Regions from separate parts of the Telluria sp. Soil_C_11 genome, predicted to be linked through region 3. Evidence: predicted binding sites of a transcription regulator. Region 3 holds the regulator's gene; each other region holds the start of a gene.

Region 1 (9,436 bases), on a different contig from region 3:
GGCGTCCTGATCGTCCTCTACGCCTGGGACCTGCCGCCGTTCCGCAGCAGCATGCAGACCACCGAGAACGCGACGGTGCGCGGCCAGGTGACGATCATCAGTCCGCAGCTGTCCGGCTACATCGTCGAGGTCGACGTCCAGGATTTCCAGAACGTGAAACAGGGCCAGCTGCTGATGCGCATCGACGACCGCATCTACCAGCAGCGCCTGGCGCAGGCGCGCGCCCAGCTTGCCACCCAGCGCGCCGCGCTCGCCAACTTCGCGCAGAGCCAGAAGAGCGCGAGCGCCACCATCGCCCAGAACCAGGCGGCGGTGGCGAATGCCGGCGCCCAGGCCCAGCGCGCCCAGGCGGATCTGCGCCGGGTCGAGGAACTGGCCGCCGACGGTTCGCTGTCCGCGCGCGAACGCGACGCCGCCCGCGCCGCGCATGCCCAGGCCTTGGCGCAGACCGCGCAGGCCAGGGCCGCGCTGGAGATCTCGCGCCAGAACCTGCGCACGGTGGACGTCAACCGGGCCTCGCTGGAAGCGGCGGTGTCGAATGCCGAAGCGGCGGTGCGCCTGGCCGAGATCGACCTGGCGAATACACGTATCGTGGCGCCGCGCGACGGCCAGCTCGGCCAGGTGACGGTGCGCCTCGGCGCCTTCGTCAACGCCGGCGCGCAATTGACCGCGCTGGTGCCGCAGGCCATGTGGGTGGTGGCGAACATGAAGGAAACGCAGATGGCCGACGTGCGCCTGGGCCAGCCCGTCACGTTCACGGTCGACGCCCTGAACCACGCGAAGATGCGCGGCCATGTCGAGCAGATCGCGCCGGCCACCGGTTCCGAATTCTCGGTAATCACGCCCGACAACGCGACCGGCAACTTCGTCAAGATCGCCCAGCGCATCCCGGTGCGGATCAGCATCGATCCGAACCAGGAGCTGGCCGCACGCTTGCGGCCGGGGATGTCGGTGGTGGCCAGCATCGATACGGGAGCGCCCGCCGCGGCCGCGAAAGGGCAGCAGCGATGAGGCGCGTGTGCGCCCTCGGCGCGGCGCAGTTGCTGCTGTTGCTGCCGCTGGCCGGCTGCCGGATTCCGGTGCAGGACCGGCCGGCGCCCACGCTCGAGGTGCCGGCCGCCTGGCGCGCGCCGCTGGCGGTCGGGCCGAACGCCGCCGTCGAGCAAGAGTGGTGGCGCGCATTCGGCGACCCGGCGCTGGATGCGCTGGTGGCCCAGGCCCTGGCGCGCAACGGCGACCTGCGCACCGCGCGCGCGCGCCTGCAGGAATACCAGGCCCGGATCCAGGTCGCGCGTTCGGCCCAGGAGCCCAGCGTCTCGCTCAGCGCCGGGCCGACGCGGGCGCGCACGATCGGACCATTTGGTACGCCGATCGAATCGACCAGCATCACCGGCAACGTGCAGGCGGCCTACGAGTTCGACCCGTGGGGCAGGCTGGAAGAAGCCACGCGGGCGGCGCGCTTCGACTATGCGGCCCAGCAGGCGGCGGCGGACGCGGTGGCGCTGTCGGTGGCGGCCAGCACCGCGTCCGGCTACCTGAACCTGCGCGGCCTGGATGCCCAGCTGGCCCTGGCGCGCCAGACCCTGGCCTCGCGCCAGCGGTCGCTGGAGCTGGCGCGGCGCCAGTTCGAGGTCGGCTACAGCTCGCGCCTGGAACTGTCGCAGGCCGAGGCCGAGTACCGCACCACGGCCGCCGTGGTGCCCCAGCTCGAACGTGCGATCACCCAGCAGGAAAATGCGCTCAACGTGCTGGCCGGCGCCAGCCCGGGGCCGGTCGCGCGCGGCGCCGAACTGGCGGCCCTGCAGCCGCCGGGAATCGCGCCGGGCCTGCCGTCCGGACTGCTGCGGCGCCGGCCCGACATCGCCCAGGCGGAAGCGGCCGTCGCCGCGGCGGACGCCAGCCTGGCCGCGGCGCGCGGGCAGATGCTGCCGTCGCTGCGCCTGACCGCATCGGTGGGCGGCTATGCGCACAACCTGCCGGACCTGCTGGGCTCCGGGACCATGCTGTGGAGCGTGGGCGGCAGCGTGCTGGCGCCGATCTTCGACGCCGGCCGCCTGCGCGCCCAGGCCGAGATCTCCGCCTCGCTGCGCGACCGCGCCGTGTTCGCCTACGAATCCGTGGTGCGCAATGCCTTCGCCGAGACCGAGAACGGCTTGAGCGCGGTGCAGCGCCTGCGCGAGCAGCTGGAGCAGGCCGAGGCGCGCCGGGTGGCCGCCGCCGAGGTGCTGCGCATCGCCCACAACCGCTACCGCAACGGCTACTCGTCCTACCTGGAAGAGCTGGACGCGCAACGCAACGCCTTCAATGCCGAGACCAGCGTGCTGCAGTTGCGGGCGAGCTGGCTGGCGGCGCACGTGGACCTGTACCGGGCCCTGGGCGGCGGCTGGAAGACGTCGCCGTGAATCGGGCGCGCCATGTCGGTGACCCTGACTAGAATCGGCTGAACAATGAACGATTGACCAACATCGGAGGGCAGCATGATCAATATCGGAGTCATCGTGGGCAGCACCCGCCCCGGACGCAAGGCGCTCGACGTGGCGCGCTGGGTGATGGAATGCGCGGGTACGCGCGGCGACGCCGCCTTCGAACTGGTCGACATCGCGGATTTCAGGCTGCCGCTGCTGGACGAGCCGGTGCCGCCCTCGATGGGACAGTACTCGCAGCCGCATACGAAGGCGTGGGCGGCGAAGATCGCCGAGTTCGACGGCTTCGTGTTCGTCACCCCCGAATACAACCACGGCACGTCCGGCGCGCTGAAGAACGCCATCGACTTCCTGTACAAGGAGTGGAACAACAAGGCCGCCGGCTTCGTCGGCTACGGCAGCGCCGGCGGCGCGCGCGCGATCGAGAGCCTGCGCCTGGTGATGGGCGAGCTGATGGTGGCCGACGTGCGCGCCCAGGTGATGCTGTCGCTGTTCACCGACTTCGAGAATTTCACGACCTTCAACCCGGCCGAGCACCATGAGCGGTCCGTCGAGACCATGCTCGACCAGGTGGTGCAGTGGAGCGCGGCGCTCAAGCCCCTGCGCAAGGACGATCCGCCGGTGCCGGCGCCGGACAATATGCCGCCGCGCGGGGAGCGGGTCGGCGGCAGTTTCTGAGTGCCGTGCCGGGCGGGCGGCGGTACAATCGCCGCCCATGACGACCAGGATTTCCCGCCGCGCCACCTGCGCCGCCTGCCTGCGGGCGGAAAGCGCCTGCATCTGCCGCTTCGCGACGCCGCTTGCCAGCCGGGTCGAACTGCTGGTGCTGCAACATCCGCTCGAGGTGCACAACGCCAAGAACAGCGCGCGCCTGCTGCACCTTTGCCTGGTTTCCAGCCGCCTGCTGGTCGGTGAAGTATTCGATGCCGTGGAACTCGACGCCGCCCTGCACGCCGCCGGGCGCACGCCGCTGCTGTTGTATCCGCAGATGCCGGGCGAGGCCGCGCTCGGCCTGCCGGCGCCGCCCGGTGTCGAGCCGAACCTGCTGGCGCAGCCGGACAGGTTGCGCCTGGTGCTGCTGGACGCTACCTGGCGCAAGAGCCGCAAGATGCTCTACGTAAATCCCTCGCTGCAGGGCCTGCCGCGCCTCGCTTTGCACGACCTGCCGCCCTCCGCTTATCGGATTCGCAAGGCCCACGCGGCGGACCAGCTCTCGTCGCTGGAAGCGGCCGCCCATGCGCTAATTCAGCTGGAAAATTCCCCTGAGCATTACGCACCGTTGTTTGCCAGCTTCGACGGGTTTGTGGAACAACAAGCAGAACGATTTCGCGCTTGAACCCGCACGGAAGCGGGTGTACGATACTGTATATCCATACAGTACTCGGGAGCGCCATAGTGAATCGCCAACAAGCTTGGGCTGAAGACGTGGAATTGCAAGGACAAGTCATGATCCCTCCGCGGCCGCTGACGCCGCACAAGGGCCGTGGCGCCGTGTCCAACCTCCAGGGCCGCTACGAAGTCCACGGCCGCGAACGGTTCGACGACGGCTGGACGGTCCCGGGACTGAAGGAAGAGGTCCCGGCGGCGCCGAAGACCGTCGTTACGGATGAGTTTGCCAAGACCATCCTGACCCGCAACGCTTCGCCGGACATTCCCTTCAATGTCTCGCTGAATCCCTACCGCGGCTGCGAGCATGGCTGCATCTACTGCTTCGCACGGCCTTCGCACAGCTACCTCGGCCTGTCGCCCGGCCTGGACTTCGAAAGCCGCATCTTCGCCAAGGTGAACGCCGCCGACCTGCTGCGGCGCGAACTGGCGCGTCCCGGCTATGTGCCCGAAAGCATCGCCATCGGCGTGAATACGGACGCCTACCAGCCCTGCGAGCGCGAACGCCGCATCACGCGCGAGGTGCTGGAGGTGCTGGCCGAGTGCAACCATCCATATGGCCTGATCACCAAGTCGGCGCTGATCGAGCGCGACATCGACCTGGTCGCGCCGATGGCGGAGAAGGGCCTGGCCGCCGCCGCCATCACGCTGACCACCCTGGACGGCGAGATCGCGCGCACGCTCGAGCCGCGCGCGGCCGCGCCCGCGCGCCGCCTGCGCGCGATCCGCACCCTTACCGAAGCCGGCATCCCGGTCAGCGTCAGCGTCGCGCCCATCATTCCCTTCATCACGGAGCCGGAGATCGAGCGCATCCTCGAAGCCGCCAAGGATGCCGGCGCGGTCGGCGCCCATTACGTCGTGCTGCGCATGCCGTGGGAAGTCAATCCGCTGTTCCACCAATGGTTGTACGCTCATTTTCCAGACCGTGCGCAACGCGTGCTGAACCGCATGAAAGACATGCGCGGTGGCAAGGAATACGACAGCGACTTCGGCAAGCGCATGACCGGCGAAGGCGTGTGGGCCGACCTGATCCGCCAGCGCTTCAGCAAGGCCGTCAAGCGCCTCGGCATGGATGGTTTCAATGGGCGCTTCAGCAAGATGGACGGCACGCAGTTCCGCCGCCCGCTGGTGGTGCCGTCGGCAGCTGCCTGCCAGCGCCGGGAAGAAGACGTCACCCAGCTGGACCTGTTCGGCGGGGCGCCGGCGGAGGCCGCCGGTGGGCAGACGGGGCGCCGCAAGCCGGTGAAGGCGAGCCCGCAGCTGGATCTGTTCTGAGCGGCAGGCGATCCTGCGGCAGGCGATCCTGCGGCGGGTGTCTTGTGGCGGAGGCCGCGCTCGGCTAGGATGGCGCCTCGCGTTTTTCTGTAGCGAGTGCTTATTTTCGAACACGGGATGCATATGGAAGAGCAGGGCGGTACATCGGGTAGGACAGGAAAGGACACAGCGGGCGGCGCGGCGGGCCGGATCCGGCGCGTGGTCTTCGTCGGCGCGGAGTCGACCGGCAAATCGACCTTGTGCGAATACCTGGCGCGCCAGTACGGCAGCGTCGCCGTGCCCGAGATCGGCCGCTACATCTGGGAAGACAAGCAGGGCCAGCTGAATGCCGACGACTATGTCGACATCGCCCTGCGCCACCGCGAAGCCGAGGATGAGCAGATGCCCTACGCCAGGCGCTACCTGTTCGTCGACACGAATGCCCTGACCACGCTGCTGCTGGGCCTGGAATTCGGCCAGGTCACGCAGCCGGTGCCTGCCGAGCTGCTGCGCTGCGCCGACGATTGCCGCGAACGCTACGCCTACACCTTCGTCTGCGCCGACGACATTCCCTACGAAGAGCAGGCCGCGCGCGAGAACGAAGCCTGGCGCGGGCGCATCCACCAGCTGGTGCTGAAAGACCTCGAAGCGCGCGGTATTCCCTACACGCTGGTGAGCGGCAGCGTCGAAGAGCGCGCGCTGCAGGTGCGGCGCGTGATCGAGGGCGTGGCCTGAGCGCCGCATGCGGAAAGACCCGGTCCTCGCCACCAGCAAGCTGCTCAGCTACATCCTGCGCCACCGCCCCGACAGCGTCGGGCTGGCGCTGGATGCCCACGGCTGGGCCGAGGTCGATGAATTGCTGGCGCGCCTCGCGCAGCACGGCAAGGTGGTCGACCGCGACCTGCTCGAACGCACGGTGGCGCAGAACGACAAGCAGCGCTTCGCCTTCAACGAAGACCGGACCCGCATCCGCGCCAGCCAGGGCCATTCGATTGCCGTCGACCTGCAGCTGCGCGAAGCCGAACCGCCCGCGGTGCTCTTCCATGGCACCGCCAGCCGCTTCCTGAAGTCCATCCTGGCGTCCGGACTGCACGCCGGCGCCCGCCACCACGTGCACCTGTCCGCCGACGTGCAGACCGCGATGCGGGTCGGCGCCCGGCACGGCTTCCCGGCGGTGCTGGCCGTCGATGCGGCACGCATGCGCGCCGACGGGATCGCATTTTACCTGTCCGACAACGGCGTCTGGCTGACCGGCGCGGTGAAGCCGACCTACCTCCGCCACGCCGCGGCGGCTACCCAGGGCGGATAAGCTTGTTGTTGCCGCGCCATGCGCGCGGATGTTTCCAAAAAAACTTTCTTTTTTTCACACAACATCGGGCGAGTTCGATGTATGTTTGATATGCAACTCAAGCATATGGATCGCAGACCCCATGTCAGGCAACGTCCCGCTCTATAAATACCGCGCACTGCTGTTATCGCAGAACTTCTTCATCAAGGACAACGCGGCCGAGCTGCGCCTGCACGCGCATAAATACGATTTCGACATGGCCTTCTTCAGCGAAGTCAGCGAATTCGTGGCCGCGGTGGAGGGCGATGCCGGGAATGGCCTGTTCGTGATCGATCTCGACGCGCTGCACAACATGCAGTCGGACATGCAGGACAGCCGCAAGACCCTGATGCTGGGCGAGCTGCTGCAGCGCCTGCCGGCCGGGCGCGAATATGTCTACCTGCAAAGCTCGCGCCAGGGCGGCCGCTACCTGCTGCAGCAGAAACTGGTTGGCAGCCATTGCCTGGCCTATGCGGAAAAGCCGATCGCCAACGACGTCCTGGTCGACAAGCTGTTCAACCTCTTCGTCCAGCAAAAGCGCGGCGAGCTGGTGCGCCTGGTCCACCTGGGCGACCCCGCCGGGCTGGACGAGGACTGCCTGCGCCAGGCCCGCATCGAACTTGTTCCGCACGACCAGCCGCAGACCCTGCACCTGCGGGTGCGCGAGCTGCAGCCGGACATGGTGCTGGTCGGCGACGCCGAGTTCGCGCGCACCGATTCACTGGCCCGGATCCTGAAAAAGAACATCGAAGCCGATCCGGTTCGCGAGATCGTGCTGCTGCAGCGCCAGCCGGATGCCGGCCTGATGCAGCGCGCCCTGGCCAGCGGCTTCGACGCCGTACTGCCGGCCGGCGATCCCGGACTGCTGTGCGCGCAGCTCGTCAACCGCGCCAGCAAGATCCGTATCAGCAAGGACCTGATCGCGAAAGACCGTGCGACCGGCCTGCTCAACAAGGTGGGACTGCAGAAGAAGGCCCAGGAACTGATCCGCCAGGCCGCGCGCGAGGAACGCCCGCTGGCCTTCGGCGTGATCGACATCGACAAGTTCAAGACCATCAACGATACCTGGGGACATTATTTCGGGGATATCGTGATCAAGCGCCTGGCGGTCTGCCTGGCGTCCCACCTGGGCGAGCGCGACCTGCTCAGCCGCTTCGGCGGCGAGGAATTCGTGGTGGTGTTCTGGGATTGCACGCTGGAACAGGGATGGCGCCGGCTGGACGCCATGCGCCAGGCCTTCGGCGCCATGCCCTTCGAGATCCGGCAGGGCGACGTGCGGCGCTTCTCCTTCAGCGGCGGCCTGGCGGCGTACCCGGCGCAGCAAACGGAAAACGCGCTGTTCCTGCGCGCCGATGCCATGCTGTACGAAGCCAAGCAGGGCGGGCGTAACCGCATTTGCCCACTACCCGCGGACCAGCGCTGATCGGCGCCGGGCGCGCTAGCGTTCGTTCGTTGCCGCCGCCAGCAGTTCCATCGTGTCCATTGCCCCCATCTTGCGGGCCGCGTCGGGCAGGGTATTGCCGTCCGCATCCGCCTGGAAGGGGTCGGCGCCGCGCGCCAGCAGCAGTCGGGCGATGTCGGCGCGGTTGAACATGGCGGCGAACATCAGCGCCGTCTTGCCGTTCGGGCCGGCGGCGTCGACCCGGGCGCCGTGGTCGAGCAGCAGGGTGGCGACGCGCAGGTCGCCCTTGAAGGCGGCGCCGTGCAGCGGGGCCTGGCCGGCGTCGTTCATGATCTCCGGATCGGCGCCGTGCTCCAGCAACACCTTGGCGGCGTCATGGTGGCCGTGGTAGCAGGCCAGCATCAGCAGGCTGTCGCCGCGTTCGTTGCGCAGGTTGGGCGGCAGGCCCTGGCCCAGCAGGGCGGCCAGCTCGGCGGCTTCGCCGGCGCGGGCATGGCCGAATACCCGGCGCACAAAGGCGAGGGTGTCGTCGTCGAGTTCGCCGGCCGAAGGCGGCCGCGCTTGCGCTGTCTGCATGATGGTCTCCTGGCGCGTCGATGCATGACGATTAGACCACAGCCGCCCGGATCCGGTCGCAGGATCAGGCTGCAAACGCCATCAGATGGCGCTCGATCTCGAACACGTGTTCGTCGAACTTGCCCAGCTCGCGCAGGGCTTTGGCCAGTTCCAGCAGGTATTCGCTGTTCGGGCCGCTCGGTCCGCAGGCGGCGGCGATCTGGCGCGCGATCTCGCGTTCGCTGGCCGGGCCCAGGTAGGCCGCGTTTTCGTGGGTGGCGATGTAGACCAGGCCCTCGGCCGCGCTGCCGTCCTCGAAATGGATCTCGGTGGCCAGGCGCAGGTAGCCGTTCTTTTCGCGGTAGTCGAGGTGGGCGAATTCTTCCGGCGTGACCAGGTAGGCCATGCCGTGGCACAGGGCGCCGGCGTCCGGCACCAGGGTCACGACGCGCCCGGGCGCCGTCTCGGTGCCGCGGTGGTCGTGCGAGCCCTGCCAGAAGCGCCGGGTCCAGCCGGCGATATGGGCCGGGCGCCGTTCCAGGAAGGGAAAGTCGGCCTTGAAGATCAGGGAGCCGTAGCCGAACAGCCAGACGCTGGCGTGGCTGTCGAAACGGTCCATGCGCTGGTTGATGGCGATGGTGTTGTAAGACATGCCGCTATTGTAGCGCCTGGCCCTGGCCCACGTAGTCGGCCAGGAAGGCGGTGAAGGCCTCGGCCGCCGGCGACAGCGAACGCTGGCCGCGGGTGTAGATGAAGAAGCGGCGCGTCAGCACCGGATCGACCAGCGGCCGCGTCAGCAGGCCGTGGCGCCGCACCAGCGCCGAGGCGTAGGGCATGCAGATCGTCAGCCCGAGTCCGGCCGCCACCATCGCCAGCGCGGTCGTCATGAAGGTCACCTCGTGTTCCGGCTTCAGCGTGGCTTCGCGCAGGGACTCGCCCATGTCGGCCAGCAGGCGCTCGGTGAACTGGCCGCGCAAGGAGATGAAGGGATAGCCGGCCAGGTCGCTCCAGGCCAGCCGCGCGCGGCTTTCGAGGGGATGGCCGGGCGGCATCACGGCCTCGAAGGGCATATCGAGCAGCGGACGGGCG
Region 2 (9,436 bases), on a different contig from region 3:
CGCCGAGACCAACCCGCTGCTGCGCGACCGCCTGTACGCGCTGCTGGCCACCAGCCGCGACCGCGCCCTCGCCGAACGCGCCCTGCAACTGGCGCTGACCGATGAACCGGGCGTCACCAACAGCGCCGCGATGATCTCGGCGGTGGCCCAGCGCTACCCGGACATGGCGGTCGACTTCGCGCTGGCCAACGTGGAAAAGATCAACCAACGGGTCGACGCCAGCTCGCGCAGCCGTTATTTCGCGCGCCTCGGCCAGCCATCCGCGAACCCGGCGATGATCGACAAGCTGAAGGGCTACGCCCAGGCCAACCTGGCGCCGACCTCGCGCGGCGACGTCGATGCGGCGATTGCGGCGATCCAGGACCGCATCAGGACCAATGCGGCGCGGCTGCCGGAGATCGATGCCTGGCTGAAGCAGAACGGCAGCTGATGTAAAGGCGGGGCGTTCAATCCAGCACGCGCGAGGCGGCCGGCGCAGCGACGCCGCGCCGCGCCGCCAGCCACGCGTCCAGCCGGCGCGCGCTGCCCGGCGGAACATGCAGCCCCAGCTTGGTGCGGCGCCACAGGATGTCGTCCGCCGTCTGCGCCCATTCCTGCCGCACCAGCCAGTCCGCCTCCACCTCGAACAGGCCCGGCACGATCTCCTCGCCGAGGTCGGCGCGGCAGCGGCAATGTCCCAGCATGGCGCCGAGCCGGGTGCCGTAGGCGCGCGCATAGCGGGCCACCAGTTCGGGCGGCAGCCAGGCATATTGCTGCTGGCGGGTGCGGGTCCAGGCCTCGAATTCCAGCACCGCGCGGGCGCCGGGCTGGCGTCCGAACAGGTCGCCGCCGGGCAGGCAGGCGCGGTCGGTCCAGCCGGGCACCCGCCGCCCCAGCACGGGCGCGACCCAGTCCACCGCCTGCTCGGCCAGTTTGCGGAAGGTCGTGACCTTGCCGCCGAAGACCGACAGCAGCGGCGCGCCGTCGAGATTCGTCTCCAGCCGGTAATCGCGGCTCGCGCTGGAGGCGCTCCGTCCTTCCTCCCCGACCAGGGGCCGCACGCCGGCATAGCTCCACACCACGTCGCCCGGCGCGATGTGGCGGATGAAAACCCGGTTCACCGCCTCGCACAGGTAGGCCGTCTCGTCCTCGCCGATGGCGACGTGGTCCAGCTCGCCCCGGTAGTCGACGTCGGTGGTGCCGACCAGGGTGAACACGCCTTCGTAGGGTATCGCGAACACGACCCGTCCGTCCGGCTGCTGCAGCAGATAGGCGCAGTCGTGTTCGAACAGCCGCGGCACCACGATGTGGCTGCCCTTCACCAGGCGCAGCGGACGCGCGCCGCCGCTGCCGGATGGCGCCGTCGCCAGGCCGAGGAAGCCGGCCGCCCACGGGCCGGCGGCATTCACCAGGCAGCGCGCATGGACTCGCAGCTCGCCGTCCGGCCCCTGCAAGGTGGCGATCCAGCGCTGCGCCTCGCGCACCAGGCCGGCACAGCGGGTGCGGGTCAGCACGGCGGCGCCGCGGTCGCGCGCATCGACGGCGGCCAGCACCACCAGGCGGGCATCGTCGACACAGGCATCGGAATAGGCGAAGGCGCGCGAAAAGCGCGGCTGCAGCGGCGCGCCGCAGGGGTGGCCGCGCAGGTCCATGGCTCGCGATGCGGGCAGGAAGTCGCGCCGCGCCAGGTGATCGTAGAGGAACAGGCCGGCGCGGACCAGCCAGGCCGGGCGCTGGCCGGTGCCTGAGGCGTCGGCGGCCTGCGGCATCACGAAACGCAGGGGGCGCATGATGTGCGGGCCGCTCTTCAGCAGCACTTCGCGCTCGGCCAGGGCCTTGCGCACCAGGCCGAAGCGGTACTGCTCGAGATAGCGCAGTCCGCCGTGGATCAGCTTGCTCGACGCCGATGACGTGTGCTGCGCCAGGTCGTCCTTTTCGCACAGCACCACGCGCAGGCCGCGCCCGCTGGCGTCGCGCGCGATGCCGGCGCCGTTGATGCCTCCCCCCACCACCAGCACGTCGCAATCGATGCGCCGGTCAGCCGCACCGCGTGATTGTTCGCCCATTTTTCCTCCGTTCGCATGTTGCGCCAGCCAACGCAGCTTTCGAGTGTAGGTGCCGGCCCGGCAGCGGGTGTTCGGCCATATCAATGTGGACAATGTAGAATCCGTCCATGACCAATCGCGCCTGGGTTCGCATGCCATCCGGCAAGCGCCTCGACCTGCTCAATCCTACCCCTTTCGACTGGGACGATGCCGACCTGGCCCTCGGCCTGGCCCGCACTTACCGCTGGGGCGGCCACTCGGCCTGGCCGCTGCCGCTGTCGGTGGCCCAGCATTCCATCAGCGTGATGCTGCTGCGCCGCGCCGCCTCGCAGGCGGTGCTGGACCCGGTCGTCGAACTGCGCGAACTGCTGCACGACGCCGAGGAGGGCCTGCTGGGCTTCGATGCCGTCTCGCCCCTGAAACCCTTCCTCGGCGAGGGGTTCAAGGCCCTGACCCAGCGTCTCGAACAGGTGGTGTTCCTGCGCTACGGCCTGCCGGCCTGGACCCCGACCGAGCATGCCAGGCACAAGCAGGCCGACCGCCTGGCCGCCGCCAGCGAGGCCGTGCACGTGGTCGGCTGGAAGGAAGAGGAAGTGCGCAACACGCTGCGGATCCGCGCCGCCGTGCTGGAAGAAGATCCGCTGGCGGCGCGCTACCGCTGCCGGCCGTGGGAGCCATGGGCGCCGACCGTCGCGGCCGAGCGCTTCCTGGTCGAACTCGATCACCTGCGGCGCCGCATCGATGCCGGAGAAGCCCATGGGCGAGCACCTCGATAGCGCGATCGCCCGCGCCGCCGCCCTGCTGCGGGATGCCGACGCCCTCCTGGTCGGCGCCGGCGCCGGCATCGGCGTCGATTCCGGCCTGCCCGACTTCCGCGGCGACCACGGCTTCTGGCGCGCCTACCCGCCTCTGGCCAGGCTCGGCATCCGCTTCGTCGAGATCGCGAACCCGCGCAGCTTCGCGCGCCATCCCGAACTGGCCTGGGGTTTCTACGGACACCGGCTGGCGCTGTACCGGGATACCGTCCCGCACGAAGGCTTCGCCATCCTGCGCGAACTCGGCGGGCGGCTCGAACACGGCGCCTTCGTCTTCACCAGCAACGTCGACGGCCAGTTCCAGCGCGCCGGTTTCGACGCCGACCGGGTGGTCGAATGCCATGGCTCGATCCACCACCTGCAATGCAGCCGGCCCTGCGTGGATGCGATCTGGCCGGCCGATGCGGTCCGGCCCGAGGTCGACCCGGCCGACTGCCTGATGCGCCCGCCGCTGCCGGCCTGCCCGCATTGCGGCGCCCTGGCGCGGCCGAACGTGCTGATGTTCGACGATGGGCGCTGGCTGGACGGGCGCACCGCCGCCCAGTACGACCGCTTCGACGCCTGGAGCGTGCGGCCGCGGCGCCTGGTCGTGATCGAACTCGGGGCGGGGTCGGACGTGCCCTCGGTGCGCCGGACCTGCGAGGCGCAGGCCGCGCCGCTGATCCGCATCAACCCGCGCGAGCCGCAGGTGCCATCGTCGGGCGATGTCGGCATTGCGGCGGGTGCGCTGGACGCACTGCGGCGCCTGCGTGAAGCCTTGCTATAACGAAATATTATTTCATCAAGTCAGCTTTGATGAAATTTTCTATCAGCAATAAATTGGTGCAAACCAATAGCCCAGGAAGAGAGTTGGCCTTACGAAAATGCTAAGACATTTCTCAACATCAGCGGCTAAATCCTTGATTCCTCAGCTTTTATTTTCATATCCACAGGAAATGTGGATAACTGTGTGGACAAGCCCCTCTTGACAAGTCGCAAGCGCAGTATCGATGCGGGTTTCAACAAATTGCCCGTTCAAGAGGCAAATTTTAAAGCCTTAAGAATCAAGGACTTGCCCGTGCCCTCGTTTTGTGCGAAACGCGACAGTGCGGCAAATTCCTACAAGGGTAGGACACGGGGGATAACTCACGCTGCCTCCCTTCCCCAGACCCATTTCCGGGCCTCATCCGGGCTCATTTCCAGCGATTGCGCGAGCGCTCGCGCACCAGCATGCGCACCGCATCCGGCATCGGCTTGCGGCCGTGCGGCGTGTCCGCGTTCACCCACGCGCATTCTTCGTAATGCTTGAGCATGGCCGGACTGATGAACCGGGTACGCTGGGCATAGACGTGGCGGTCGCCCATCTGCGCCTGCTGCTTGATGAAGAAGCGGTTCGGCACCACCAGGTGCAGTTGCTCCCTGGCGCGCGTCATCGCCACGTACAGCAGGCGCCGCTCTTCCTCGATGTCATCGAGACTGCCGGTCGCCATGTCGGACGGGATGCAGCCGTCCACCACGTTCAGCACGTGCACCGACTTCCACTCCTGGCCCTTGGCCGAGTGGATGGTCGACAGGATCAAATAGTCCTCGTCCAGCAGCGGCGGGCCGGCGCGGTCGCTGGTCGCTTCCGGCGGATCCAGGGTCAGCTCGGTCAGGAAATTCTCGCGCGAGCCGTAGCCGCCGGCCAGCGCCACCAGCTGCTCCAGGTCGGCCGCGCGCACCGGGGCGTCGTCGTACAGGCGCTCCAGGTGCGGCAGGTACCAGTTGCGCACCAGTTCGATATCCATCGGCCAGCGCAGCCCGGGCGTGCGCAGCTGGCGGAACAGCGCGACGAAGGGTTCCCAGTCGCCCTGGGCGCGCGCGGGCGCCTCGAAGGCTTCCGCCGCCGCCAGCGGCTCAGGGGCTTCCGCCATCGCATCCAGCAGGCGCGCCGCGGTGGCCGGGCCGATGCCGGGGATCAGCTGGACGACGCGAAAAGCCGCCAGGCGCCCGCTCGGGTTCTGGGCGAAGCGCAGCACCGCCAGCACGTCCTTGATGTGCGCCGCTTCCAGGAACTTCAGGCCGCCGAACTTCACGAAGGGGATGTTCCGGCGCACCAGTTCCAGTTCCAGCGCGGCGCTGTGGCTGGCGGCGCGGAACAGCACCGCCTGCTGGGTCAGCCTGGTGCCGCTTTCCCGCTGCTCCAGCACGCGGTTGCAGACCCAGCGCGCCTGCTCGGCCTCGTCCGGAATCAGCACCAGTTGCGGCTTCGCGGTAGACACCTTGTCGGTCCACAGCGTCTTGGCGTGGCGTTCCAGCGCGGCGGCGATCACCGCGTTCGAAGCGTCCAGGATCGGCTGGGTGGAGCGGTAATTGCGGTCCAGCGTAATGACGCGGGCCGGCTGCGAAAAAGCCTGCGGGAAGTCGAGGATGTTGCGCACCGTCGCGCCGCGGAAGGAATAGATGCTCTGCGCGTCGTCGCCGACCACCATCACGCCCCGCCCGTCCGGCTTCATGCCCTGGATGATGGCGGCCTGCAGGCGGTTGGTGTCCTGGTACTCGTCGACCAGCACGTGGTCGAACAGCGCGCCCAGCTCCGGCCCCAGCTCGGGATCGGACGCCATCTCGGCCCAGAACAGCAGCAGGTCGTCGTAGTCGAGCACGTTCTGCTCCTGCTTGGCGTCGACATAGGCCCCGAACAGGCGCTTGAGCTCTTCTTCCCATTCGCTGCACCAGGGGAAGGTCGACTGCAGCACCTCGCCGAGGGAGTCGCGGCTGTTGACCACGCGCGAATAGATCGCCAGGCAGGTGCCCTTCAGCGGGAAGCGCTTCTGGCCTCCAGTGAGCCCGATATCCTGGCGCACCATGCCCATCAGGTCTTCCGAATCGCCGCGGTCGTGGATGGTGAACGAAGCTTCCAGGCCGATCCGTCCCGCATACTCGCGCAGCAGGCGCGCGCCGATGCTGTGGAAGGTGCCGGCCCAGGGCAGTCCGGCCACGGCCTGGCTGGAGGTCTTGAGGATGCGCTGCAGGACGCCGCCGGCGCGCTGCACCATCTCGCTGGCGGCGCGCCGCGAAAACGTCAGCAGCAGGATCCGCTGCGGATCGGCCCCGGACTCGATCAGGCGCGCGACGCGGTGCGCCAGCGTATTCGTCTTGCCCGAGCCGGCGCCGGCGACGACCAGCAGCGGCCGCGAGGTCGGCTCGCCGACGTCATGTTCGACCGCCGCGCGTTGTTCGGGATTCAGGGAGGCGTAGGGATCGTTGAGCGCGGGATCGGCAACGCTGGGGGCGGCGGTATCGGGCATGATGCGGCGGTTCTGGAGATGTCAGAACTGTACATTTATCCAGTGGCCTTAGGCAAGAGGCATGTGTAACCGTTGCTATACAGATATCCACAAAATCTGTGTATAACCATGTGGAAAAGCACCCCCTTGACATGCGGGAAGCAAGGAATGATGCGGCTTCCAACAACTTGCCCATTGCGCGTGCAGCTTGTGAAGCACGAAAAATCAATGGCTTACGAAGTCAAGTGGCGCACGATTCAAATATTTTTGCAAGATGCAGCGCAGAAATTTTTGTGTATAACCACTACGCTCAGGAAAGCGCCGAGGCGGCAGGCGCACGCCGGCGTTCCGGCTCGCCCAGTACCCGCTGGATGACGGCGGCGGCGATGTTCCGCGCGTGCAGGAATTCGAGCGCCGGGATGGTGCCGTCGCGCTCCTGCAGGGCGACGCCGAGGTCGACGATAGCGCGGCGCTCCGCGTCGCTGCGCTGGCAGCGGAAAGGTTGATCCATCGGGGCTCCAGTGTGTCGGTCGCGGCCGGGCGCCGCAGATGCAGTATCTCCGAGTACGCGTCTAAGTCAAGAGGAAATATCTTAGTTACATAGGCCAAGCCGTGCTTCCGCGTGCGCCGCGCCCGCGCCGCCGCGCCTAGAATGGCCTCGTCATCCATCACCAGCGAGGACCCCATGACCATGACTCCCGATCCCGACCTGAAGCCGGGCGACGAGGCCGAACCGGGCACCCCGGGCGCGGGCGAGGACCTGTGCGAGACCTGCGGCGGCAGCGGCAAGCTGGCCGACGGCAAGACTTGCCCGGAATGCGAAGGCACGGGCCGCGTGATGCGCGGCATCGGCGGCGGCTGAGCGCTGTCAATATGGACAGGACGGGAGCGGCGGCGAGATAATCAAGGCATGACCACCTCGCCCCACCCGCTTGCCGGGGAGCTCGCCTCCCCTCCCCGTCCGCAGTCCCTGACCGATCTCTTCCTCTCCTTCACGCTGCTGGCCCTGCAGGGCTTCGGCGGCGTGCTCGCCGTCGTCCAGCGCGAGATGGTCGAGCGCAAACGCTGGCTGACCCAGGAAGAATTCATCGAAGACTGGGCCGTGGCCCAGATCATGCCGGGCCCGAACGTGGTCAACCTGTCGCTGATGATCGGCGGCCGCTATTTCGGCCTGCCCGGCGCCATGGCCGCGCTCGGCGGGCTGCTGGCCGTGCCGCTGGTGCTGGTGCTGGGACTGGCGGTGCTGCACGACCGCTTCGCCGACAGCCCGCAGGTCGCCGGCGCGCTGCGCGGCATGGCCGCCGTCTCGGCCGGCCTGATCGGCGCCGTCGGCCTGAAGCTGGGCGCGGCCCTGAAGCGCAGTCCGCTGCCGACCGCCTGGGGCGTGGCCATCGCGGCCCTCGGCTTCGTACTGGTGGCGCTGCTGAAATGTCCGCTGATCTATGTGCTGGCCGGCCTGGGCGGCCTCGCCTGCGTCCTCACCTGGCGCAGGCTGGAAGCATGAGCGCGGCGCCCGACACCCTGCACCTGGCGCTGGCCTGGTCCGACTGGCTGAACCTCTTCGGCCACTTCCTGCTGCTGTCGATGATGTCGATCGGCGGCGCGATCTCGACCTCGTCCGAGATGCACCGCTTCCTGGTCGAGCAGCACCACTGGCTGACCCAGGAACAGTTCAACGCCGCGATCGCCCTGGCCCAGGCCGCGCCCGGCCCCAACGTGCTGTTCGTGGCCCTGATGGGCTGGCACGTCGGCATGAACGCCGGCAGCGTCGGCGCGGCGCTGTTCGGGGTGCTGGTGACCATGGTCGGCATCATGACGCCCTCGACCATCATCACCTATTCGGCCGCGCGCTGGGGCCACCGCAACCGCGAGCTGCGCGCCGTGCGCGCCTTCAAGCAGGGCATGGCGCCGGTGGTGATCGCCCTGCTGCTGTCGACCGCCTGGATCCTCGGCAGCTCGGTGGGCGAGGCCAACTGGCGGCTGGTGCTGCTGGCGGTCGGCGCCGGGCTGGTGATCTGGCGCACCCGCCTGCACCTGCTGTGGGTGCTGGCCGCCGGCGCCCTGCTGGGCGCGTTCGGACTGGTGTAGGCGCGCCCCTGCACGGCAGCCGCGCAACAGGCATACTTGCGTTATTGCTCACCTACCGATGGAACGACGATGACCGATCCTGCCCAGCTTGACCTGCTCAGCGAACATGCCTGTTTCGGCGGCGTGCAGCGTTTCTACCAGCATGCCTCCAGCGCGATCGGCCTGCCGATGCGCTTTTCCGTCTACCTGCCGCCCGGCTTCGAGGGCAAGCGGCTGCCGGTCCTGTTCTACCTGGCCGGCCTGACCTGCACCGAAGAGACCTTCATGATCAAGGCCGGCGCCCAGCGCGTCGCCGCCGAACTGGGCCTGATCCTGGTCGCGCCCGACACCAGCCCGCGCGGCGCCGGCGTACCCGGCGAGACGGACAGCTGGGACTTCGGCGCGGGCGCCGGCTTCTACGTCGACGCCACCGAGGAACCCTGGTCCCGCCACTACCGCATGTACAGCTACATCCTCGAGCTGCGCGCGCTGGCGCCGGCCGCGCTGCCGGCCGATCCGCAGCGGGTCGGCATCTTCGGCCATTCGATGGGCGGGCATGGCGCGCTGATCCTGGCGCTGCGCAACCCGGACCTGTTCCGTTCGGTGTCGGCGTTCGCGCCGATCGCCGCGCCGATGCGCTGCCCGTGGGGCCGGAAAGCCTTCGGCGGCTACCTCGGCGCCGACCAGTCGGCCTGGCGCGGGCACGACGCAACCGAGCTGGTGAAGGACGCCGGCCGCGCCCTGTTCCCGAAAGGCATCCTGGTCGACCAGGGCCTAGCCGACAAATTCCTCGCCGAGCAGCTGTATCCCGACGCCTTCGAGGACGCCTGCCGCGCCGCCGGCCAGCCGCTCGAACTGCGCCGCCACCCCGGCTACGACCACGGCTATTACTTCATCTCGACCTTCGTCGAAGACCACCTGCGCTTCCACCGCCAGACCCTGTCCTGACGTCCGGAATTCCCGCCACGCGCCCGTTCGCTGGCGGGTGTCAAAATTGCTTGCGCGGTTCTTGAAATCGATTTTCGACAGCCCTATAAATAATGCGTAGTCATTACAAAGGGAGGTCATCATGAACCTGATCAGAAGAGGCAACAGCCCGCTGTCCACCCTGCGTGGCGGCGCCATGGAAGACCAGTTCGGCCGGATGGTCGAGAACATGTTCCAGGACTTCTTCGCGCCGCTGGCGCAAGGCGGGCACTGGACCGACGACGGCATGGCCATGCCGCGCCTGGACGTCAAGGAAAACGACAAGACCTTCGAAGTCCAGGCAGAACTGCCTGGCGTC
Region 3 (9,436 bases):
AGGGCGCCGCGCTTGCGGATGCCTGCGCTCACGTTCACGGCTTCATGGGCGATCCCGGCTTCACGGGCGAATGCCGGATAAGCGGCGTGGCTGTCGGTCACCAGCAGCACGTCCGGCTCCAGGCGCGGCCGCAGGTGCTCGAGCAAATGCTGCTTGCGCAGCGCGCCCTTGCCGGTGACGGCATCGATGGTCTGCCCGCTGCGGTCGCGTGCGACCAAAATACACATCTGCTCGTTCGAGATGCCGCGCTTTGACGCTTTGCCGCCGCGCTTGCGTGGCGGGCGGTCGAGTTTCCTGGCGCCTTTGTGCGATTCGAGCACATACATTTCGTCGGCCTCGGTGATTCCCTTTAACCGCTCGGGCCGGTCGTCCTTGGTCACGCTGAGGAAGCGATGCCGCCAACGAAAGCTGGTGGCGCTGGCCACGCCCGTTTCCAGCGCCGCGCGGCGCACGCTGCGCGAGTCGAGCATGCCGTCGAGGTAGTCGATCCAGCGCGATTTGTGGCGCAGCCGGGCCAGCGGCGTGCCGCTCAGGGCGTTGAAGGTACGAAAGCAGATGCGGCAGCGATAACGCTGCAGGCCATTCGCATGGCCGTGACGATAGGGACGATCGGCCTGGCAGTGCGGGCAGCAAGGCGTCTGTCCTGGTTGTTCGATGACGTCGAGAGCCCGGTCCAGCCCGGCAGCCGATTGCAGCAGCGCCAGCAGCCGGCCGCGCTGGCGCCGGGTGAGGCTCGGTAGACGCTGGAGAAATTGCTCGAACTGCCGGGTTTGCATGGCGCCTCCGTCAACGGTTCAGGTCGACGTTGGACCGGGCGCTTGCCGAAAAAATTCCACACTTAATGCGAACAGCGCCAAAAACAAAAGGGCGGGATCTGCATCCCGCCCTTCCTGGATTTCTACCGGTGCCTGTTTACAGGACGTGGGTACCGATCCACCAGGCGATCGCCGCCATGAAGGCCGAAGCCGGGATCGTGAAGACCCATGCCCAGACGATGTTGCCGGCCACGCCCCAGCGCACCGCCGAGGCCTTCTGCGCCGAGCCGACGCCGACGATGGCGCCGGTGATGGTGTGGGTGGTCGATACCGGCACGCCGATCGAGCTGGCCAGGAACAGGGTGATTGCGCCGCCCGATTCCGCGCAGAAGCCGCCCACCGGCTTCAGCTTGGTGATCTTCTGGCCCATGGTCTTGACGATGCGCCAGCCGCCGAACAGGGTGCCCAGCGAGATCGCGGTGTAGCAGGAAATGATGACCCACAGCGGCGGCGCGGCGTCGCCGGCCTGCGACACGCCGGCCGCAATCAGCAGCATCCAGATGATGCCGATGGTCTTCTGCGCGTCGTTGCCGCCGTGGCCCAGGCTATAGGCCGCGGCCGAGACCAGCTGCAGGCGGCGGAACCAGGTGTCGACCTTGCGCGGCGGCGTCTTCACGAAGATCCAGGACACCGCCAGCATCACCAGCGAGCCGAGCAGGAAGCCCAGCAGCGGCGACAGGATGATCCAGGTGACGGTCTTGAGCAGGCCGCCGCCGACCAGGGCGCCGGTGCCCGACTTGGCCACGGCCGCGCCCACCAGGCCGCCGATCAGGGCGTGCGAGGACGAGGACGGAATGCCGTAGTACCAGGTGACCACGTTCCAGAAGATCGCGCCGACCAGCGCGCCGAACACCACGTAGTGGTCGACGATATGCGGGTCGACGGTGCCCTTGCCCACCGTCGACGCCACGTGCAGGCCGACGGTGAAGATGGCGACGAAGTTGAACAGCGCGGACATCGCGACCGCGGTCTGGGGTTTCAGCACCCCGGTCGACACTACCGTCGCGATCGCGTTGGCGGCGTCGTGGAAGCCGTTCATGAAGTCGAAGACCAGCGCTAAAAAGACGAGCAGGCCCAGCACATAGATGCTGATATGAAGAGAATTCATATTGTTTTTATTGTTCTGGCTTACGCGTTTTCGACGATGATGCCTTCGATGATATTGGCGACGTCTTCGCAACGGTCGGTGACGGTCTCCAGGATCTCGTAGATCGCCTTCATCTTGATCAGGTTGCGCACGTCCGGTTCGTCGCGGAACAGCTTGGACATGGCGGCGCGCATCACGTGGTCGGCGTCCGATTCCAGGCGGTCGATCTCTTCGCAGATCGCGACCATCTTCTGGGCGTTATCCATGTTGTGCAGCATGCCGACGGCCTGCTGGACCTTTTCGCAGCAGGCCAGGCACAGCTCGGCCAGGCGCTTGGCTTCCGGCGTGACGGCGTGCAGGTCGTACAGCGAGATGGTCTGGGCTGCGTCTTCCATCATGTCGAGGATGTCGTCCATGCGGGTGATCAGCTTGTGGATGTCGTCGCGGTCGAGCGGGGTGATGAAGGTCTTGTGCAGCAGGTCGACGCACGCGTAGGTGATCTTGTCCGCCTGTTTTTCGATGCTCTCCACGGCGTGGGTGCGGTTTTCCAGGTCGTCGAAATTGGTCATCAGGCCGACCATCTCCTGCGCACCCTTCACGCAAAGCGCTGCGTGCTGGTTGAACAGGTCGAAAAATTTGCCCTCCGTGGGCATCAGGCGTCCAAACATAGGTTCTCCGTTGGTAAATCTCTTGGATCTTGCTTAAAAGGCCGCGCAGTGGTCAGAGCCCGGTGTTGCTCTTAAAAGGGCTCTGACCCCGGTTTTTGACCCGCGCGGCGGTTATATCGACTTAGTCGCCCTGGTAAATGGACAGACTGCCGCTGTAATTGCCAAACTTGGTATACATGCCCATCCAGGTCAGTCGCACGGCGCCGATCGGGCCGTTACGCTGCTTGCCGATGATGATCTCGGCGGTACCCTTGTCCGGCGAATCCGGGTTGTACACTTCATCGCGGTACAGGAAGATGATGACGTCCGCGTCCTGCTCGATAGCGCCCGATTCGCGCAGGTCGGACATGACCGGGCGTTTGTTCGGACGTTGTTCCAGCGATCGGTTCAGCTGGGACAGTGCGATCACCGGGCAACCCAGTTCCTTGGCCAGGCCTTTCAGGCTACGCGAAATCTCCGAGATCTCGGAAGCGCGGTTGTCGCCCGGCTTGGAACCCTGCATCAGCTGCAGGTAGTCGACGATGATCAGGCCGAGCTTGCCACATTGCCGCGCCAGGCGGCGCGCGCGGGCACGCATCTCGATCGGATTCAGCGCCGGCGTCTCGTCGATGAAGATCTGGGCGTCGTTCATCTTCTGGATCGCGTGCGTCAGGCGCGGCCAGTCTTCGTCGATCAGCTTGCCGGTACGCAGGCGGTGCTGGTCGAGCTGGCCGATCGAGCCCAGCATACGCATGGCCAGCTGGGCGCCGCCCATCTCCATCGAGAAGATCGCGACCGGCAGGCCGGCCTCGACCGCGACCGCCTCGCCGATGTTGACCGAGAACGCGGTCTTGCCCATCGACGGACGGCCGGCGACGATCACCAGGTCGCCCGGCTGCAGGCCGGACGTCATCTTGTCGAGGTCGATGAAGCCGGTCGGGACGCCGGTGATCTCGCCCTGGTTTTCGCGGCTGTAGAGTTCGTCGATGCGCTCGACCACCTGGGTCAGCAGCGGCTGCACCGGGATCCAGCCCTGGGCGCCGCGGGCGCCCTGCTCGGCGATCGCGAAGATCCGGGATTCGGCTTCGTCGAGGATCTGCTTGACCTCGGCGCCCTGCGGATTGAAGGCCTTGGCCGAGACTTCATCGGCCACGGTGATGAGCTGGCGCAGCACGCCGCGGTCGCGCACGATCTCGGCGTAACGGCGGATGTTGGCGGCGGACGGCGTGTTCTGCGCCATCGCGTTGAGGTACTGCAGCCCGCCCACTTCCTCGGCCTTGCCGAGCTGGACGAGCGACTCGTAAACGGTGATGACGTCGGCAGGCTTGCCGGCATTGATCAGGCGGACCATCTGTTCGAAGATGATCCGGTGGTCGTAGCGGTAGAAGTCCTCCGCATGCATGAAGTCGGCAATACGGTCCCACGCCGCGTTATCGCGCAGCAGGCCGCCGATGACGGACTGTTCTGCTTCGATGGAATGCGGGGGAATGCGGAGCGACTCGATCTGCGGGTCTGCTGAGGTGTTCATGGCCGACATTATACCTTTTCCGCATCGCCGGCTGAAATGATTGGTGATTTTCTAAAAAGAAAAAGCGACGTTTTTTGGTCACCCAAAAAGCGTCGTCCCCGCGAAGGCGGGGACCCAAGTTCTGTTGCCGCCATCAATGCGCGAGCAAACCTGGGTCCCCGACTGCGCGGGGACGACGGGGTACTACTGTATTACTTAGGCAGCTTCGCCCACGACCGCAACGGTCACGTCGACGACGACGTCGGTGTGCAGAGCGACGGCAACCGGGTGCTCGCCGGTGGTCTTCAGCGGGCCGGTCGGCATGCGCACGTTGGCCTTTTCGACGGCGAAACCTTGCTTGCTCAGGGCTTCAGCGATGTCGAAGTTGGTCACGGAACCGAACAGACGGCCATCCACGCCAGCTTTCTGGGCGATGGTGATGGTCATGCCGTTCAGCTTCTCGCCTTGGGCTTGTGCGGCTGCCAGCTTCTCGGCGGCTGCCTTTTCCAGTTCGGCGCGCTTGACTTCGAACTCGGCCACGGCCGATTCGGTAGCACGGCGGGCTTTCTTTTGCGGGATCAGGAAGTTACGTGCGTAACCGTCCTTGACCTTGACCACGTCGCCCAGGTTGCCGACGTTGACGACTTTTTCCAGCAGGATGACTTGCATATTATTCTCCAGTATACGTGTCGTGACCGACGATTAAGCGTTGTGCAGGTCGGTGTACGGCAGCAGGGCCAGGTAGCGGGCGCGCTTGATCGCGGTATCCACTTGGCGCTGGTAGTGCGCCTTGGTGCCGGTCAGGCGTGCCGGCATGATCTTGCCGTTTTCCTGGACGAAATCCTTCAGGGTGTCGACGTCTTTGTAGTCAACCTGTTCCACGCCTGCAGCGGTGAAGCGGCAGAACTTCTTGCGCTTGAACAGCGGGTTCTGCTGTTTGCGCTTCAGTTTTTCCTTGGCTTTGTTTTTGTCGAACTTTTTACCGAATGCCATTTTGAGGCTCCTGTATCTAAATGGGTGGCCGCAATGTTTTTATGCGGCGGCACTGAAATCAATGATGTGAAACACCAGGGCTTTGCTGTTGCGGTTCTTCTTGGCCAGAAATCCCCTGAACTGGTGTACCGCTCCCAGTTCGGCATCGGCGAATCGGCCCGAAATATCTCCCGCGGCAACCGCGGCGATCTCGAACTCGACCTGCCTGGCTATTCCCGCCTCCGTCTGCTGCGATCCATGCTGCAGGATGCCGCTGACGATGGGAATGCCGGCCGGGGTGTAGCGCAGGATATCGCGTTCCGCGATGCTTGCGACCAGCAACAGCTCGTTCACTGCCCTTGCGCGCTTCTTTCCGCGTTTCTAGTCTGAACGGATTAGGCGGCTGCGACCGGAGCGGCGGCAGCTTCGGCGCGGTGGCTCTTGGCTGCGTCTTCGCGCTGCACCGACTTCATCATCGGCGACGGTGCGGTTTCGGCCTTCTTCATCTTGACGGTCAGATGACGCAGCACGGCATCATTGAATTTGAATGCGGTTTCCAGCTCGACCAGGGTCTCGTTGTCGCACTCGATGTTCATGCAGATGTAGTGTGCCTTCGGCAGCTTCTGGATCTGGTAAGCCATTTGACGGCGGCCCCAGTCTTCGACGCGGTGGATGTTACCGCCGCGCGAGGTGACCGTGGTCTTGTAGCGCTCGATCATCGCCGGGACCTGCTCGCTCTGGTCCGGGTGGACGATAAACACGATTTCATAATGACGCATGCAACACTCCTTAAGGACGTTTAAACAAATGCCCACCTCGGCGTCAAGACGAGTGTGGGAAGGGAAAGCCCGACATTATAACCGTAAAAACGTCAAGAGCTCAATCGCCGTGTGCGGTCCAGCGGGCATTGGCTGTGCCCGCCAGGCAAAAAAAACCGCCAAAACGCACGGAATCCCCTTGCGCCCGGCGCAATACTGTACAAAAATACAGGGTATCGAGTTTCACTCGCACCCCGCTCATCTACGCACATACACCATGCTTAAGCTCACCGCACGGCAAGAACAGATCCTCAACCTGATCAAGGAAGCCATCGACAACACCGGTTTCCCGCCGACCCGCGCCGAAATCGCCCAGGAGCTTGGCTTCCGCTCGGCCAACGCAGCCGAAGAACACCTGCAAGCCCTGGCGCGCAAGGGCGCGATCGAAATTTCTCCCGGCACCTCGCGCGGCATCCGCCTGGTCGGCAGCGCCGCGACCGACAACGCTCCGCTGCCCGCAGTGCCGGCCGCCCTGCTGATGTCGCTGCCGCTGGTCGGCCGCGTCGCCGCCGGTTCGCCCATCCTGGCCCAGGAACACGTCGAAGCCACCTATTCGGTCGACCCGGCCATGTTCTCGGCCAAGCCCGACTTCCTGCTGAAGGTCCGGGGCTGGTCGATGCGCGACGCCGGCATCTGCGACGGCGACTTTTTGGCTGTCAAGAAAGTGGATTCGGCCAAGAACGGCCAGATCGTGGTTGCCCGCATCGGCGACGAAGTCACCGTCAAGCGCTACCGCAAGAACGGCAGCACCATCGAACTACTGCCGGAAAACCCGGACTTCTCCGTCATCACGGTCGATCCGCAGAACGACGAGTTCGCGCTCGAAGGCCTGGCTGTCGGCCTGCTGCGTTCCTGGCACTAAGCCAGGTACTACGCCGGCCGGGCGCAAAGCCAGGCCGGCGGCGCGTCAATTGTTGACGCGGTTGTTGCGCCGATTCTCGAGTTCCTTCTCGCGTTCCAGGCTCGGCGTGCTCTTCACGATCTCGTTGTGTTCCTTGACCCAGGCGTCGGTGGCGTCGCGCCACACGGCAAAGTCGGCCAGCACCAGCTTGGCCTTGACCTGGGCGCTCTCGGTCAGGTTGGTATAGACCTCGGCCAATCGTTTCTCCGCCCGCTCCATCTCCGACTTGTTGATCAGCTTTGCCACATCGGCGGGGATCCGCTTGGTCAGCGGCGACGCCTCATTCAGCGCGCGCGCCTGGGCGTTATAGCATTCCTGCCACTTCGTCATGCTGGCCGAGACCCGGTCGATCTCGTCGCTCTGCTTGGAAACCGTAGGAAAGCGCGGCGCCGGGCAGCGGTATTGACCGGTGGTCAGGTCGGAGCCATCGTATTTGTCGACCCAGTAATCGATGTCGGCACGGTGTTCGCCGCGCCGGCGCATCAGGTCGAGAGAAGCGATGGCGACGCTATTGCCCTTCGCCGCGGCCTTGCGGAACCAGGCCTCGGCCTTGGCCTCGTCGACGGCGCCGGCCTCGCCGTACAAGTACATTTCGCCCAGGTGCTGCTGGGCCTCGATGTTGCCGGCATTCGCCAGCTTCGTATAGCGCTGCAGCGCGCCGGCATAATCCTTGTTGGTAAACGCCGCATTGGCGGCAGCAAGCTCGTCGGCGGAGCAGGTTCCCGCCAACAGCATGCTCAGGCAAAAAACGACAGTTTTCACGTGCGATCGATCTATGCAGTTGAGTAATGGCACATGATATCGCCTGGATCGGCGAGTGCCAATTACTCAACTGTAACGGCAAGTTCAGTGATTTGCCGGATTGGCGCCCCGGGGGGCATTGGCCAGTGCCTGATTCCCCTCGTACACCCGGCGCAGATCGGTCGTGATCTGCATTTTGTTGCGGGCGGTTTCCTCGGCGTTCTTCTTGTTCACATCGGCGACGTAGGTATTGGTCGCCTTGGACCAGGCGTCACGCTGGGCCAGCACCGCCGACGCGCTATCGCCCATCGAACGTGCGACATTCGCGAACACCTGATCGAGATGCGACTGGGTCTGGCTGATCTCCGCCGGCGTCATCATGTCGAGCACATCCTTGGGCACATGTTTCAATACCGGCGACAGGCTCTTGAGATTGGCAACGGCGCCGTTATAGCATTCCTGCCAGGTTGCCACGTCATCCGAAACCTTCTTGATTTCGGAATTCGTTTTCGAGACGACTGGAATGGTCGGCGCAGCGCAGGCGTATTTACCCGAAGTCAGATCTTCGCCTTTATATTCCTTCATCCAATAGACGATTTCATTACCTCGCGTCTCGCGGCGGTTCAGGGATTGCAGCGATTCCGCCGCATCCTTGTTGCCGGCCGCTGCCGATTTCTGGAACCAGGCAGCTGCCTTTTTCAGATCGGGTGCAGTACCGTCGCCAAACCAGTACATTTCTCCAAGGCGAAATTGTGCTTCCGCATTTCCTGCTTCTGCAAGCCGGGCATAGATAGGCAGCGCCCGTCCATATTCCTTGGCATTCAACAGTTTATTTGCCTCATTCAGATCGTCAGCAAATACAACGCCGGAAATCAGCATCAGGGATACGCACAATAACTTTTTCATCTGAATCTCCACGTTAGGGGCAATGAAGCTTCATGGTAGGTAGAGATTGCCAGGACTTCAAGCCAATATGCATAAGATCGCTGTTTATTATGTTGCGTTATGTTGCAATGATGTCGGCGATAATGCTTCGCCGAAATCGCGCAGCAAATCCTGCGTATCCTCGATCCCCACCGACACCCGGATCAGCGACTCGGCAATGCCCATGCTGGCGCGGCGCTCCGGTCCCATCTCGAAGAAGATCGTGTGCGCGACCGGGATCACCAGGGTGCGCGTGTCGCCCAGGTTGCTGGCCGGAATAGCTATCTTCAGGCGGTTCAGGTAGTCGAAGCAGTCGGTGCCCTCCTTCAGCTCGAAGCTGAACAGCGAACCATAGGCGCGGAACAATGTCGTCGCCAGGCCGTGCTGCGGGTGCGAGGCCAGGCCCGGATAGTGGACCGCGGCGACCCGTTCGTCGGCTTCCAGCATCTGCGCGAGCGCCAGCGCGTTGGCACAGGTGCGGTCCATGCGCAGGGCCAGGGTTTCGGCCCCGACCGCGATGTGGTGGGCCGCTTCCGGGGCCAGCGAGGCGCCGAAGTCGCGCAGCGATTTGGCGCGCAACTGGGCCATGCCCTGGGCCTTGGCCGGCTGCTTGCGGAAGTTCGGCGCGATGTTCGGATAGGCGCTCCAGTCGAACAGGCCGGTGTCGGTCAGCGCGCCGCCCAGCGCCATGCCGTGGCCGCCGATCGACTTGGTCAGGGAGTTGACGACCAGCCCGGCGCCCACCGCCTTCGGGCGGAACAGCCAGGGCGTGGTCATGGTGTTGTCGACCACGTAGAGAATCCCGCGCTCGCGGCACAGTTCGCCGATGCGCGCCAGGTCGGCGATCTGGGTGCGCGGATTGGCGATGGTCTCGACGAACACCAGGCGGGTATTTTCCTTGAGCGCCGCCTCGACGTTGGCGACATCGGTCGCGTCGACGAAAGACACCTCGGTGCCCTGCCCCGCCACCGTGTTCCACAGGCTGTTGGTGTTCCCGAACAGGAACGACGACGACACCACGTGG

The links. The regulator LexA, encoded in region 3, represses DNA repair genes until DNA is damaged. The targets are predictions, from matches to a motif close to ACTGTATNNNNATACAGT.
Region 1: the regulator LexA is predicted to act here: its motif matches at 3,785-3,802, upstream of AC3A6M_RS02955 (PA0069 family radical SAM protein).
Region 2: the regulator LexA is predicted to act here: its motif matches at 6,132-6,149, upstream of AC3A6M_RS04890 (ATP-dependent helicase).

What each region holds. Positions count from the first base shown of each region.
Region 1 is NZ_JBDGIN010000002.1:25,000-34,435, forward strand. It holds gene AC3A6M_RS02935 (HlyD family secretion protein) at 1-1,011, shown strand, start outside; gene AC3A6M_RS02940 (efflux transporter outer membrane subunit) at 1,008-2,402, shown strand; gene AC3A6M_RS02945 (NADPH-dependent FMN reductase) at 2,478-3,101, shown strand; gene AC3A6M_RS02950 (tRNA-uridine aminocarboxypropyltransferase) at 3,139-3,759, shown strand; gene AC3A6M_RS02955 (PA0069 family radical SAM protein) at 3,870-5,084, shown strand; gene AC3A6M_RS02960 (AAA family ATPase) at 5,202-5,798, shown strand; gene AC3A6M_RS02965 (RNA 2'-phosphotransferase) at 5,806-6,372, shown strand; gene AC3A6M_RS02970 (GGDEF domain-containing protein) at 6,494-7,813, shown strand; gene AC3A6M_RS02975 (ankyrin repeat domain-containing protein) at 7,829-8,368, opposite strand; gene AC3A6M_RS02980 (gamma-glutamylcyclotransferase) at 8,433-8,999, opposite strand; gene AC3A6M_RS02985 (LysR family transcriptional regulator) at 9,004-9,436, opposite strand, start outside.
Region 2 is NZ_JBDGIN010000002.1:429,548-438,983, reverse strand. It holds gene AC3A6M_RS04910 (M1 family metallopeptidase) at 1-430, shown strand, start outside; gene glpD (glycerol-3-phosphate dehydrogenase) at 447-2,045, opposite strand; gene AC3A6M_RS04900 (phosphohydrolase) at 2,153-2,800, shown strand; gene AC3A6M_RS04895 (SIR2 family NAD-dependent protein deacylase) at 2,781-3,605, shown strand; gene AC3A6M_RS04890 (ATP-dependent helicase) at 4,012-6,105, opposite strand; gene AC3A6M_RS04885 (hypothetical protein) at 6,395-6,595, opposite strand; gene AC3A6M_RS04880 (hypothetical protein) at 6,770-6,946, shown strand; gene AC3A6M_RS04875 (chromate transporter) at 6,995-7,588, shown strand; gene AC3A6M_RS04870 (chromate transporter) at 7,585-8,172, shown strand; gene fghA (S-formylglutathione hydrolase) at 8,242-9,099, shown strand; gene AC3A6M_RS04860 (Hsp20/alpha crystallin family protein) at 9,221-9,436, shown strand, end outside.
Region 3 is NZ_JBDGIN010000008.1:115,282-124,717, reverse strand. It holds gene AC3A6M_RS15140 (IS1595 family transposase) at 1-776, opposite strand, end outside; gene AC3A6M_RS15135 (anion permease) at 913-1,923, opposite strand; gene AC3A6M_RS15130 (DUF47 domain-containing protein) at 1,944-2,570, opposite strand; gene AC3A6M_RS15125 (replicative DNA helicase) at 2,692-4,077, opposite strand; gene rplI (50S ribosomal protein L9) at 4,273-4,725, opposite strand; gene rpsR (30S ribosomal protein S18) at 4,759-5,049, opposite strand; gene priB (primosomal replication protein N) at 5,089-5,382, opposite strand; gene rpsF (30S ribosomal protein S6) at 5,424-5,807, opposite strand; gene lexA (transcriptional repressor LexA) at 6,064-6,708, shown strand; gene AC3A6M_RS15095 (tetratricopeptide repeat protein) at 6,754-7,509, opposite strand; gene AC3A6M_RS15090 (tetratricopeptide repeat protein) at 7,594-8,394, opposite strand; gene AC3A6M_RS15085 (cystathionine gamma-synthase family protein) at 8,482-9,436, opposite strand, start outside.